DNA from 3 places in the [Clostridium] saccharolyticum WM1 genome. Region 1 is predicted to be linked to each of the others. Evidence: predicted binding sites of a transcription regulator. Region 1 holds the regulator's gene; each other region holds the start of a gene.
The links. Region 1 encodes HrcA, which represses chaperone genes, less so after heat shock. Its sites were predicted from a motif close to TGTTAGCACTCNNNNNNNNNGAGTGCTAACA; they were not measured.
Positions count from the first base shown of each region.

Region 2: CLOSA_RS08090 (Hsp20/alpha crystallin family protein) is a predicted target of HrcA. The motif match lies at 1,197-1,227, and genes of this name have one in related genera.
Region 3: CLOSA_RS05185 (co-chaperone GroES) is a predicted target of HrcA. The motif match lies at 1,885-1,915, and genes of this name have one in related genera.

Region 1 covers NC_014376.1:952,391-956,796, reverse strand. The annotation lists gene dnaK (molecular chaperone DnaK) at 1-1,498, opposite strand, end outside; gene grpE (nucleotide exchange factor GrpE) at 1,567-2,217, opposite strand; gene hrcA (heat-inducible transcriptional repressor HrcA) at 2,229-3,278, opposite strand; gene CLOSA_RS21670 (3D domain-containing protein) at 3,548-4,114, shown strand; gene CLOSA_RS04540 (3D domain-containing protein) at 4,400-4,406, shown strand, end outside.
Region 2 covers NC_014376.1:1,689,617-1,694,022, forward strand. The annotation lists gene CLOSA_RS08085 (nitroreductase family protein) at 1-604, shown strand, start outside; gene CLOSA_RS08090 (Hsp20/alpha crystallin family protein) at 698-1,111, opposite strand; gene CLOSA_RS08095 (YkgJ family cysteine cluster protein) at 1,410-2,066, shown strand; gene pyrF (orotidine-5'-phosphate decarboxylase) at 2,121-3,038, shown strand; gene CLOSA_RS08105 (dihydroorotate dehydrogenase electron transfer subunit) at 3,049-3,825, shown strand; gene CLOSA_RS08110 (dihydroorotate dehydrogenase) at 3,826-4,406, shown strand, end outside.
Region 3 covers NC_014376.1:1,091,175-1,095,580, forward strand. The annotation lists gene CLOSA_RS05170 (L-rhamnose isomerase) at 1-37, shown strand, start outside; gene rhaD (rhamnulose-1-phosphate aldolase) at 51-878, shown strand; gene CLOSA_RS05180 (hypothetical protein) at 951-1,595, opposite strand; gene CLOSA_RS05185 (co-chaperone GroES) at 2,012-2,302, shown strand; gene groL (chaperonin GroEL) at 2,387-4,006, shown strand; gene CLOSA_RS05195 (DUF6106 family protein) at 4,270-4,406, shown strand, end outside.

The DNA of each region.
Region 1 (4,406 bases):
TATCCTGAGCCTCATACTCGGCTGCTTCCCTTACTGCCTTATCAATATCGGAATCAGACATGTTGGAGCCTGAAGTAATGGTAATATGCTGTTCTTTGCCTGTTCCAAGATCCTTAGCGGAAACATTTACAATGCCGTTGGCATCGATATCAAAAGTAACCTCGATCTGTGGAACACCTCTTCTTGCAGGCGGAATTCCATCCAGACGGAACTGGCCTAAAGTCTTGTTATCTCTGGCAAACTGTCTTTCCCCCTGTACCACGTGGATATCAACTGCAGTCTGGTTATCAGCCGCTGTGGAGAAGATCTGGCTCTTCTTGGTAGGGATGGTGGTATTTCTTTCAATCAGTCTGGTAGCTACCCCGCCCATAGTCTCAATGGACAAGGACAGTGGAGTAACGTCCAGAAGAAGGATATCACCTGCACCAGCATCGCCTGCAAGCTTTCCGCCCTGAATGCTGGCGCCGATGGCAACACATTCATCTGGGTTTAAGGTCTTGGAAGGCTCTTTGCCTGTAAGCTGTTTTACTTTCTCCTGAGCGGAAAGCATACGGGTGGATCCGCCTACTAACAGTACTTTTCCTAATTCTGCAGAAGTGATGCCTGCATCTCTTAAGGCGTTCTGAACCGGAATTGCGGTACGCTCAATAAGATCGGCAGTCAGTTCATCAAATTTTGCTCTGGTCAGATTCATATCCAGATGCTTTGGACCTTCAGAGGTAGCAGTGATAAACGGTAAGTTGATGTTCGTAGTAGTAGAAGAGGATAATTCCTTCTTTGCCTTCTCAGCAGCCTCTCTTAATCTCTGCATTGCCATCTTATCGCCGGATAAGTCTACACCTTCTGCCTTTTTAAATTCATCCACCATCCATTGGGTAATGCGGTTATCAAAATCATCACCGCCCAGACGGGTATCTCCGTTGGTGGAAAGAACTTCGATGACTCCGTCGCCGATTTCAATGATGGAAACGTCAAAGGTACCGCCGCCTAAGTCATAGACCATGATCTTCTGCTCTTTTTCATTGTCAAGTCCATAAGCCAGAGCTGCTGCCGTCGGCTCGTTGATGATACGCTTTACGTCAAGGCCTGCAATCTTGCCTGCATCCTTGGTTGCCTGACGCTGTGCGTCATTAAAATATGCAGGTACCGTAATAACTGCTTCAGTTACCTTTTCACCTAAATAAGCCTCTGCGTCAGCCTTTAATTTCTGAAGAATCATGGCAGAAATTTCCTGTGGACTGTAATTTTTTCCGTCAATGGTCACCTTGTAGTCTGTACCCATATGTCTTTTGATGGAAGAGATGGTGCGGTCAGCATTTGTTACTGCCTGACGCTTTGCAGGCTCGCCGACTAGTCTCTCTCCGTTCTTCGTAAATGCAACAACGGACGGTGTGGTTCTTACCCCCTCGCTGTTTGGAATTACAACCGGTTTTCCGCCTTCCATAACGGCAACGCAGCTATTTGTCGTACCTAAGTCAATACCAATGATCTTGCCCATAGTTTTTTCCTCCTATTAAATAAACCAAATGTAATTGATTGCCATTTTCCCGTTTCAAATTTATATATCTAATTAGCCACCTGCACCATGGAATGTCTTACCACGGTGTCGCGGTAGGTATAACCCTTCTGGAGTTCCTGGGAAACAATATTCTCGCCCAGTGACTCGTCTTCAATGTGCATAACCGCATTATGAAAATCAGGATCAAACGGCTTTCCAACTGCTTCGATTGGTTTCACGCCGGCCTCTTCCAGGGTTTTCATAAGCTGCTTGTAGATTTTATCCATGCCGTCTGCAAACGGAGCGCTTTTCTCCTCATCTGAAATAGCGGCTAAACCTCTTTCAAAATTGTCCACCACCGGAAGGATTCGTTCCACAATATCCTTTGCGCCGATTTCAAACATGGCTGTTTTTTCCTTCTCAGTTCTTTTGCGGTAATTATCAAATTCTGCCATGGTCCTTTGCAGGCGGTCTGTTAATTCTTCTATTTTTTCATCCCTTGGGTCTTTTTTCTCTTTCTTTTTTCCGAAAAAGCCCTTTTTTCCGGATTCTTCCGCGGAACCTGCCTCTGTATTTTCTTCCTCTGTAACGTGTTCCTGGGTTCCGCCGTCTGTACAGGCTTCTGCGCCTTCTATTTCTTTTTCAGTGGAAGCGGCATCTTCTGTAGGAACAGCCTCATCTGCCAGCTTCTCATCTGTTTTCACTTCTTCCTTGCTCAATGATCTACCCTTTACCTTTCATCTTTTTTCAATATGGCATCCAACTGCGTCATGAGATTACGCAATGTACTGAGTACCTTTTCATAATCCATCCGTTTCGGACCTATGATACCAATGGTGCCCCTCAAGCCTTCGCCCAGCTCATAATTGGCGGTTACAATGCTGCAGTCCTTCATCGTCTTAACAGGAGCTTCGTCGCCGATGTATACCTGGATTCCGGATCCGCTCTCGGAGCTGTTCACATCATCGACCAGTCCCTGTAAAAGGTCCTTCTGCTCCAGCGTTCCGATAAGCTTACTGGCTTTTTCTCCATCGCTTAATTCCGGATACTTGAAAATGTTCGTAGCTCCGCTGGTATAAATCTGAAGGTCTTCATCATCCCCCCGTATGGCGGCAGCCACCTCAGTCAGCACCCGGTCCACCACATCGCAATGGGTTCCCGCCTGAATTTTCAGCCTGCTGATCACTTCAAGATTGATCTCCTCTATGGTCAGCCCGTTAAGGGCATTGTTAAGAAGAATATTAAGATTTAAAAGTCCTTCGTCATTTAATTCGGTGTGAATAGGAATCATGGTGTTTTTAATGATATTGCCCTCCACCACGATCACCACTAGTAGCTTTTCTTCGTCAACCTTGGAAAGCTGAATAAACTTCAGTTTGTTCCGGTGATACTGGGGTGCACTGATCATTGCCGCGTAATTGGTGTTCTGAGCAAGAAGCTTTGCCATCTGCTTGAGCAAAAGCTCTACCCGGTCCACACGCTTTAACATCATATCCTTGATCTCAGTGACTTCCTCTTCCTTTTCCTGCATGATCTGGTCCACATAAAAGCGGTATCCTCTGTCAGAAGGGATCCTTCCTGCAGAGGTATGGGGCTGCACAATGTATCCAAGTTCCTCCAGATCAGACATCTCATTCCGGATGGTGGCAGAACTTAAGTTCAAATCCGTATACTTTGATATGGTACGGGAACCCACCGGCTCTCCGGTTTCCAGATAAGTTTTGATGATGGCTTTTAATATGGTTATCTTCCGCTCATCCAACTGATCCTTGTCGTTCAATCTGCCCCACTTCCTTTCTGAGTCTTTTTGTTAGCACTCGACGTTTAGGAGTGCTAATACCTTCTTTTCATAATATATTCTTTTTTTCTACTTTTGTCAATACATTCCTATAAAAATTTTTGATTAAGATTTTATGACCTGCTTGTACATTTTTTCTCATTTTTATATAAAATATTACAAAGCTATTGACATTATTCTCTTGACATTTAACACTTTTGTAATATAATGGTAACTAAGACACCATAACAACACGATTGCGAGGTAAATCAATGAATAGTTTTTCAGGAAAAAAAAGCATTACCGGATTCCTGACAATCCTTTGTATCCTGCTGTTATCTATGACTGCACTGGCAGCTGAAACTACGGATAAAGACCAAGCGGTGAATCAAGCACAGTCCGAAAGTTCTGGAACAGATCACCAAACCATACAAACAGGCGGCGATCAGGCCGCATCATCCAATACGGATACACCTAAGGAAGAGATCGGACCCGGCATCAGGAAAAAAGAGACAGAGCCGGAGGAGCCGGCAAAACCTGTTTATGAAAAAGGGGGATCTCTGGGGCTCTTCACTGCTACTGCATATTGTCCCGAAAGCTCCGGAAAACAGTGTGTGACCTATTCCGGCACCATACCCCAGCCTCAGCACACCATTTCTGCTGATATCGCCCTGCTTCCCCTTGGAACTAAGGTTATGATCGACGATATCGTTTATACCGTTGAGGATATCGGAAGCGGTGTAAAAGGGAATAAAGTAGATATATTCTTTGCAAGCCGCAGAGAAGCCCTGGATTTTGGAAGACAGACCAAAGAATTATTTGCAGTCATTGAACGGTAAAAATTGTTCTTGCAACGCCGCAAAACAGTGTAACATCTCACTGTTTTGCGGCGTTTTTTTTTGCGTGGGCATTGAGCCGGACGAATATGCTTGTGTAAATCAGGTCGGTGCTGAAGCAACTAAAAATACTCCCAGAGTGAACTTTTCTTTGTGTTATCCTTGACAAATCTGGAAAAATGTGTAAAATGATTACTTGTACCTCATTTATTACAAATCTGTTACATATAATTATAAATATATTAAATTATATTACAGTTTGTAAAAAAGAAAGGAAGTATTTGTAATATGAAAA
Region 2 (4,406 bases), 740 kb from region 1:
GCCTGTTAAGGGGCTGTGGAAGGTGGAAGCTCCCTATTACCTGACCTTTTATTCCGAGGAAAAAGAGGGGTATCTGGTAAATGCAGGATATATCATGGAGCATGTACTTTTGTATATGACAGGAAAGGGGCTGGGGACCTGTTATCTGGGAAGCACCAAGGTATTAGAACCTGCATCGGCAGGGATGAAACAGGTGATCGTAGTAGCCTTCGGCTATCCCAAGACCCTGCTCTACCGTGATCCTGCAACTGCCAAGCGGCTTCCTTTGAAAGAATTGTGCGTGTTTAAGGAAGAAGCCGGAGAATCCATGAAGAATATTTTAAGGGCTGTCCGCCTCGCTCCGTCGGCCATGAATACCCAGCCCTGGCGTTTTATCGTTTATCATGACAGAATTTATATATTTTCCTGCAGGGAATTCCTGCCGTCACCGACTCTTGTATCCATGCGGGAGATCGGCACGGGGATCATGCTTTCTCATCTGACCATTGCTGCAGAAGAAATGTGGATGAATGTGAAGCTGGAGGCTGAGAAAGCCATGGAGAAAAAGTCCTATAAAAGCGGTGCGTATGTGACTACGGCGTTTTTTAAAGAGTATAAATACTGATTACTTCTTAGACTGGTACAGACAAAAAGGGAAGGTCCTTCTTCAGGGGCCTTCCCTTTTTGTCCATATTAGGATGATTCTCAGTTAGGAGTTTTATTCAATGGTGATATAGTGGTTTTCTTCGATCTGCTTCGGGGCTTCCTTTGGAACCACCAGCTTTAGAATGCCATTTTCAAAGGCGGCTTTAATATCTTCCTGCCTTAAGCTGGTCCCTACATAAAAGCTTCTCTTCACAGAGCCGCTGTAGCGTTCCCTGCGGATATAGTTTTTCTGGTCTTTCTCTTCATTTTCGGAAACGGTGTCCGCATAAATGGTTAAATAACCTTCTTTTAATTCGGCGCGCACATCTTCTTTCTTAAATCCCGGAAGTTCAATTTCAATCACATAACTGGTTCCGTCATCCTCAATGTCTGTCTTCATCAGAGACTGTCTGTTGTGATATGCATCCGTAAAAAATGGATCATTGAAAAATTCATCAAATAAGTTGTTTCTTCTGGTTAATAACATAAATGGTTCCTCCTTTTTGGGTTATTTATGTGACACCGGTTTTCCGGTGCTTTTGTATTTGTTATACATGTAATATAACACACATTGTTAGCACTGTCAAGAGGTGAGTGCTAATTTTTCTATAGAAAGAGCCCTGCGAATTTACTTGCTTCTTCCTTGGGCGAAAGCAGGGTTAATCAATGGAAACAGGAAAGCTTATTTTTATTCATAAAAAAAGAAATAAATCTCATTGAATGTGGGAACAAGAGATGGTAGAATAACCATGTTTGCTGAAAAGAAAGTTGAGGAAAAATCATTCATGAAACGGGAAATCGATTGGAAAGAGATCTCAGATGGAAAATTATATGGTTTAAATGATATGGTAAAGGCGGACTGCGGGGACTGTGAGGGCTGTTGGGCCTGTTGCCAGGGGATGGGACAGTCCGTCATCCTGGATCCCCTTGACTGCTTCCGGCTGACAGAAAATCTTAAGTGTACCATGGAAGCACTCCTTGCTCATAAACTGGAGCTAAATGTGGTGGATGGAATTGTACTTCCCAATTTAATCATGGGAGGAAAAGAGGAAAGGTGCGGGTTCCTGGATCATGAGGGACGGTGCGGCATCCACAGTTTCCGTCCGGGGGTGTGCCGCCTGTTTCCCTTAGGGCGGATCTACGGAGATCATGGATTTCAATATTTTCTCCAGGTAAATGAGTGCAGAAAGGAAAACAGGACAAAGGTCAAGGTGTACAAATGGCTGGATACTCCAGAAGTAAAAAGGTATGAGAAGTATGTGTCTGACTGGCATTTCTTCCTGAAACGGCTGGAAGGAAAGCTTGAGGAAAACCGGGATCAGGCTTATGCAAATAAAGTCAGCATGTATGTTTTAAAACAGTTCTATCTTACCCCCTATGACGGGGAGCAGGATTTTTACGATCAGTTTGGCAAAAGGCTTGAAGCCAGTTCCTTCTTATGATAGAATTGGAAAGAATAGAGAAAAATAAGGGCGAAGAGATCTAAGGAGGAAGCTATGATCAGGCAGTTAATAGACAAAATTCAAAAAACAAAGGCACCGATCTGCGTAGGTTTGGACCCGATGTTAAACTATATACCGGAGCATGTTACAAAGAGGGCACTGGAAGAATTCGGTGAAACCTTAGAAGGCGCTGCGGAAGCGATTTGGCAGTTCAACAAAGAAATTGTAGATCATGTATATGATCTGATTCCATCCGTTAAGCCTCAGATCGCCATGTACGAACAGTTTGGCATCGAAGGCCTGAAAGCGTATACAAAGACTGTGAACTATTGCCAGGAAAAGGGGCTTTTCGTCATTGGAGATGCTAAGAGAGGAGATATTGGTTCCACATCAGCTGCTTATGCTGCGGCCCACATCGGCCATGTGAAGGTTGGAAACAAAAGCTTTTCTGCTTTCGGTACAGATTTCCTTACGGTCAATCCATATTTGGGGACCGATGGCGTAAAGCCCTTTGTGGATGTGTGTAAAGAAGAGGACAAGGGTCTTTTCGTTCTTGTGAAAACCTCAAATCCTTCCAGCGGAGAATTTCAGGACAGGCTCATCGATGGAAGGCCTTTGTATGAGCTGGTTGCGGAAAAGGTGGTTGAATGGGGAGAGGACTGTATGGATGGCGCTTACAGCAACGTAGGGGCTGTTGTGGGTGCTACTTACCCGGAGATGAGCAGAATCCTCCGTAAGCTCATGCCCAGCACCTATTTCCTGGTACCGGGATACGGTGCCCAGGGAGGAACGGCAGAGGACTTAAAACCCTGCTTTAATGAAGATGGCCTGGGAGCTATTGTAAACTCCTCCAGAGGAATCATTGCCGCTTATAAATCTGAAAGCTACGCCCGGTTTGGCGGGGAGCATTTCGGCGAGGCTTCCAGACAGGCGGTCATTGACATGGTTTCCGATATTAACAGGGTATTATAGGAGGAAGACGATGGCAAAAGTAAAGGAAACCGCAGTGGTCGACAGCCAGACATGGCTTGGAGACGACGTATACAGCATGTGGATCAGGACAGAGAATATAACGGCCCAGGCAGAACCCGGACAGTTTGTTGACTTATATACAAGGGATGGGGCAAAGCTTTTGCCCCGCCCCATCAGTATTTGTGAAACCCGTAAGGAAAAGGGGCTGTTAAGGCTGGTGTACCGGGTCGTAGGCGGGGGAACGGAAGAATTCTCCCACTACAAGGCAGGGGATACGATTGAAGTATTGGGGCCTTTGGGCAATGGCTTTCCTCTTGAAGCTTGCAAGGAAGGAAAAAAGGCGTTTTTGATCGGCGGCGGAATCGGAATTCCCCCCATGCTGGAACTGGCAAAGCATTTGCACTGCGAGAAACAGGTGGTTCTGGGATACCGGGATGCATTGTTTTTAAATGAAGAATTTACACCCTACGGAAAAACCTATGTCGCCACGGAGGATGGAAGTGCGGGAATAAAGGGAAATGTCCTGGATGCCATACGGGAACATGGTCTGAAAGGCGATGTGATCTTTGCCTGCGGTCCGACCCCCATGCTGAAAGCTCTTAAGGCCTATGCGTCTGAACATAGTATGGAATGTTATCTTTCCCTGGAAGAAAAGATGGCCTGCGGCATTGGGGCCTGTCTTGCCTGTGTATGCAAAAGCAAGTCAGTGGACGAACATTCCATGGTCCATAACAAGCGTATCTGTAAGGATGGTCCGGTATTTAAGGCTGAGGAGGTAGAATTTTAAATGAATACGAAAGTGAATCTGGCCGGAGTGGAGCTTAAGAATCCGGTTATGACTGCTTCCGGCACCTTTGGTTCCGGTGAGGAATACAGCGAGATGATTGATCTGAATCATCTGGGGGCTGTGGTGACTAAGGGTGTGGCCAATGTGCCATGGCCTGGGAATCCTACCCCAAGAATCGCGGAAACCTATGGTGGCATGATCAATGCCATCGGCCTTCAGAATCCTGGAATGGAAGTCTTTATTAAGAGGGATCTTCCATTTTTAAAACAGTACGATACAAAGATCATTGTCAATGTCTGCGGAAAAACCGCTGAGGAGTATATTGAAGTTGTGGAGAGACTGGCAGATGAGCCGGTGGATATGCTGGAAATCAATATTTCCTGCCCCAATGTGAAAGAGGGCGGTATTGCCTTCGGACAGGATCCCAAAGCAGTGGAAGCCATAACCAGGGAAGTTAAAAAATACGCAAAGCAGCCGGTGATCATGAAGCTGAGTCCTAACGTAACGGATATAGGGGAAATGGCAAAGGCGGCTGAAGCGGGAGGTGCAGATGTACTGTCCCTTATTAACACCCTGACCGG
Region 3 (4,406 bases), 140 kb from region 1:
CAGCTATGAAAAAGAAGTGCTGCTTAACAGGAGATAAGGAGAAAAAGAATATGAAGATTCTAGATACGGAATTTGTAAAAAGCTTTATCAGGCTGTGTGATGACGGCTTCCATCAAAACTGGCATGAAAGAAACGGGGGCAATTTAAGCTACCGCATGAAGCAGTCTGAGGTGGAATCCGTTAGAGAGAACTTCACGGATGGAAATCCCTGGCAGCCCATAGGCACCCGTGTAAAGGGTCTGGCAGGAGAGTATTTTATGGTGACTGGGAGCGGAAAATATTTCCGCAACGTGATTCTGGATCCGGAGGCCAATATCTGCATGATTGAAGTGGATGAAAGCGGGGAAAATTACAGGATCCGCTGGGGACTGGTAAACGGCGGGCGTCCTACCAGCGAGCTTCCCTCCCATCTCATGAATCACGAGGTTAAGAAGGAGTCTTCCAACGGAAAGCACAGGGTGATATACCATGCCCATCCTGCCAATGTAATCGCTCTCACCTTTGTTCTTCCCTTAGAGGATAAGGTGTTCACCCGGGAATTGTGGGAGATGGCCACGGAGTGTCCCGTGGTTTTCCCTGATGGAGTAGGTGTGGTGGGCTGGATGGTACCGGGCGGACGTGAGATAGCCGCAGCCACCAGTGAGCTGATGAAGAACTATGATGTAGCTGTCTGGGCCCATCACGGTTTATTCGTTTCAGGTGAGGATTTTGACCTTACTTTCGGACTGATGCATACAGTGGAAAAATCTGCGGAAATACTTGTTAAGGTGCTTTCCATCCGTCCGGATAAGCTTCAGACCATATCATCCCGGAACTTCCGTGATCTGGCGGCTGACTTTCAGGTGAACCTGCCGGAAGAATTTTTGTATGAAAAGTAAAAAACACGGAAAAAAGCCACTGGAGAACAGAGTCTCTCCAGTGGCTTTTCCCACTCTCAGCGATATGATATTTTAATCCATTTCCTCTTCCACAATGGTCGTGGTTTCATCAGCCAGATCCTTTATGGCCTCTCCGGCAGACTGTACCGCATCCTTTGCTGTCTCAAGTCCATTCTTTGCCGCATCCTTTGCCGCCTCGACCGCTGTTTCCGCTGTTTCTTTGAAAGATTCTGCCGTTTCATCCGCTTTTTCTGCCAGACGGTCTGCAGCTCCGGCAGCGTAATCCAAACCGCCGTCAGAACGATCCTCTTCATCATCTAAATACGTATCTGCCTGATCTTTTGCGGATTCAAACATGTCCTTTGCGGTATATGCAACGGCAGAAGCCGCTTCCTTTGCCGTATCTGAGACAATGCTTGCCGCATCCTTTACCAGGTTTCTCGCCGCACTTACCGCATCCTTGGCAGCGTCTGCCATATCAGAAGCAGCGATCTTAAATTCATCCTTATTGGCATGTAAGGAAACATAGTTGCGGTTCATTGTGCTGTCAATCTTGGAAATGTCGTCATTCCCCTCATCTTCAAAATCGTGGAAATTTTCTTCCAGTTCTTTGTGGAAGGATTTGTATTTCGTAAAATAAGAGATCCCAGCAGCTACAACGCCGGCGATAGTGGCCAGTGCCACGAATTTCCCAAACCCATTACCCTTTTTTGCCATTTGAAACACTCCTTTCCTTATTACCGCCCAGGGATTCTGGACACAACGTTATGCTTTCAAACATTTTTATTATTGCCCATAATTTTTGGACATAACGTTATACCTGCACGGCACTTTTTTTCCGGCCTGTGCATTTGGGCATAATGGTATGCCTGTAAGGCACTTCATTCTCTGTTATTGTAATACGTTCATAGAAAAAAATAAAGGTATATAATAAGAAAATTTCTATAAACTATGTAGGTAAAGGAAAAAATCACGCAAATATGGAAAAAATGTAAAAAATATATAAAGTTAGCACTCAACTATTGACAGTGCTAATAATGAGTGATATAACTTAGTATGTGAATAAAATAAAACTTCTTTCGGAAGGCCAAAAGAAAGAAATAATAAGCAAAAAGCTATGAGGAGGAATTGCAATGAAATTAGTACCATTATTTGACAAAGTTGTGTTAAAACCATTGGTTGCAGAGGAGACAACAAAGTCCGGTATTGTTCTGCCGGGTCAGGCAAAAGAAAAACCGCAGCAGGCGGAAGTTATTGCAGTAGGACCTGGCGGTCTGGTAGACGGCAAGGAAGTCACCATGCAGGTTAAAGTGGGCGATAAAGTAATCTTCTCCAAATATTCAGGAACAGAAATAGAAACCGGAGAAGACGATCAGAAATATGTGATCGTAAAACAGAATGATATTTTAGCAGTAATCGAGTAATTAAGAAAGCAATACCAAAGTCAAAAGTTCAGATTGTAGATCATACGTATTTTCATTTTATGTAGAAAACTGGAGGAATGAATTATGGCAAAACAGATTAAATATGGCGTTGATGCCAGAAAAGCACTGGAGTCCGGAGTTAATCAGTTAGCAGATACCGTTCGTGTAACATTAGGCCCCAAGGGCAGAAACGTTGTTCTGGATAAATCCTTTGGCGCACCTTTGATCACGAACGACGGTGTTACCATTGCAAAAGAGATCGAGCTGGAGGATGCCTTTGAAAACATGGGCGCTCAGCTTGTAAAAGAGGTTGCTACAAAGACCAATGATGTGGCCGGCGACGGTACCACCACTGCAACTGTATTGGCTCAGGCTATGATCAATGAAGGAATGAAGAACCTGGCAGCTGGAGCAAACCCCATTGTTTTAAGAAAGGGTATGAAAAAAGCCACCGAAGCAGCGGTAGAAGCAATTGCAAAGATGAGCGAACCGATTAAGGGCAAGGCTTCCATCGCCAGAGTTGCAGCTATTTCCGCTTCCGATGATGCGGTAGGCGAGATGGTAGCTGACGCTATGGAGAAGGTTTCCAACAACGGCGTTATTACCATTGAGGAATCCAAGACCATGAAGACAGAACTGGATCTGGTGGAAGGTATGCAGTTTGACAGAGGTTATATTTCCGCATACATGTGTACCGACATGGAAAAGATGGAAGCTAATTTAGACGATCCATACATTCTGATTACAGATAAGAAGATTTCAAACATCCAGGAGATCCTTCCTTTATTAGAGCAGGTGGTTCAGTCCGGCGCAAGACTTCTCATCATCGCAGAAGATGTGGAAGGCGAGGCTTTAACAACCTTAATCGTTAATAAATTAAGAGGTACCTTCAATGTCATCGCAGTAAAGGCTCCTGGCTATGGCGACAGAAGAAAAGAAATGTTACAGGATATCGCTGTTTTAACAGGCGGTACCGTGATTTCCGATGAATTGGGATACGAGCTTAAGAATGCCACCCTTGACCTGTTAGGACGTGCAAAATCCGTAAAGGTTCAGAAGGAAAACACCGTAATTGTAGACGGATGCGGCGATAAGGAAGCAATCACAGCAAGAATCGGCCAGATCAAGGGACAGATCGAAGAGACCACTTCTGACTTTGACAGAGAGAAATTACAGGAAAGACTTGCAAAGTTATCCGGCGGCGTAGCAGTAATCCGGGTAGGTGCTGCAACAGAAACCGAAATGAAGGAAGCAAAGCTTCGTATGGAAGATGCTTTATCGGCAGCAAGAGCAGCCGTAGAGGAAGGTGTCATCGCAGGCGGCGGTTCTGCTTACGTTCATGCAATTACACAGATTGAAGACGTTGTAAAGGGTCTGGAAGGCGATGAAAAGACCGGAGGAAAGATCATCTTAAAGGCTCTTGAAGCTCCGTTATACCACATTGTAGCCAACGCAGGTCTGGAAGGAAGCGTCATTATCAATAAGGTAAAGGAATCTAAAGTAGGAACCGGTTTTGACGCATACAAAGAAGAATACGTAGATATGGTAGAAGCAGGCATCCTGGATCCGACTAAGGTTACCAGAAGCGCCCTTCAAAATGCTACCAGTGTTGCATCAACCTTATTGACAACAGAGTCCGTTGTTGCTAATATTAAAGAAAAAGCACCTGCAATGCCAGCTCCAGGCGGAATGGATATGATGTAATATTCACGAAAGCCATGAGCAGTGGGAAACGGAATATGAAAAATTTTATGTTGTGCTTTGCACATAAGAAAAATTTTCCATATTCTGTTTCAGAGGGCGAATGCCCGTGAGCGGGGAAAGCCGCAGGCTTTCCCCGCTGCACTGCGGTCTTCCAATAGACCAACATATCTCATCGAAAGCCTGCGGGTCTTCCCTTGCACTCAAACAAGGGTTAGGCTCCCCCTGACAGGCCGGGCAGGAAAGAGGAAAGGATCCAGATCGTTATGAATGAAATGTATGCAGAATGGCTTGTGAAGCGAAAATCTCCGGCCTACACCATGTTGATAAAAATTGCGATGGGAATCCTGTGCGTAATTGCATTTTTCCTCTCCATGTCTCCGGTATTCGGAATCTTTGGAGT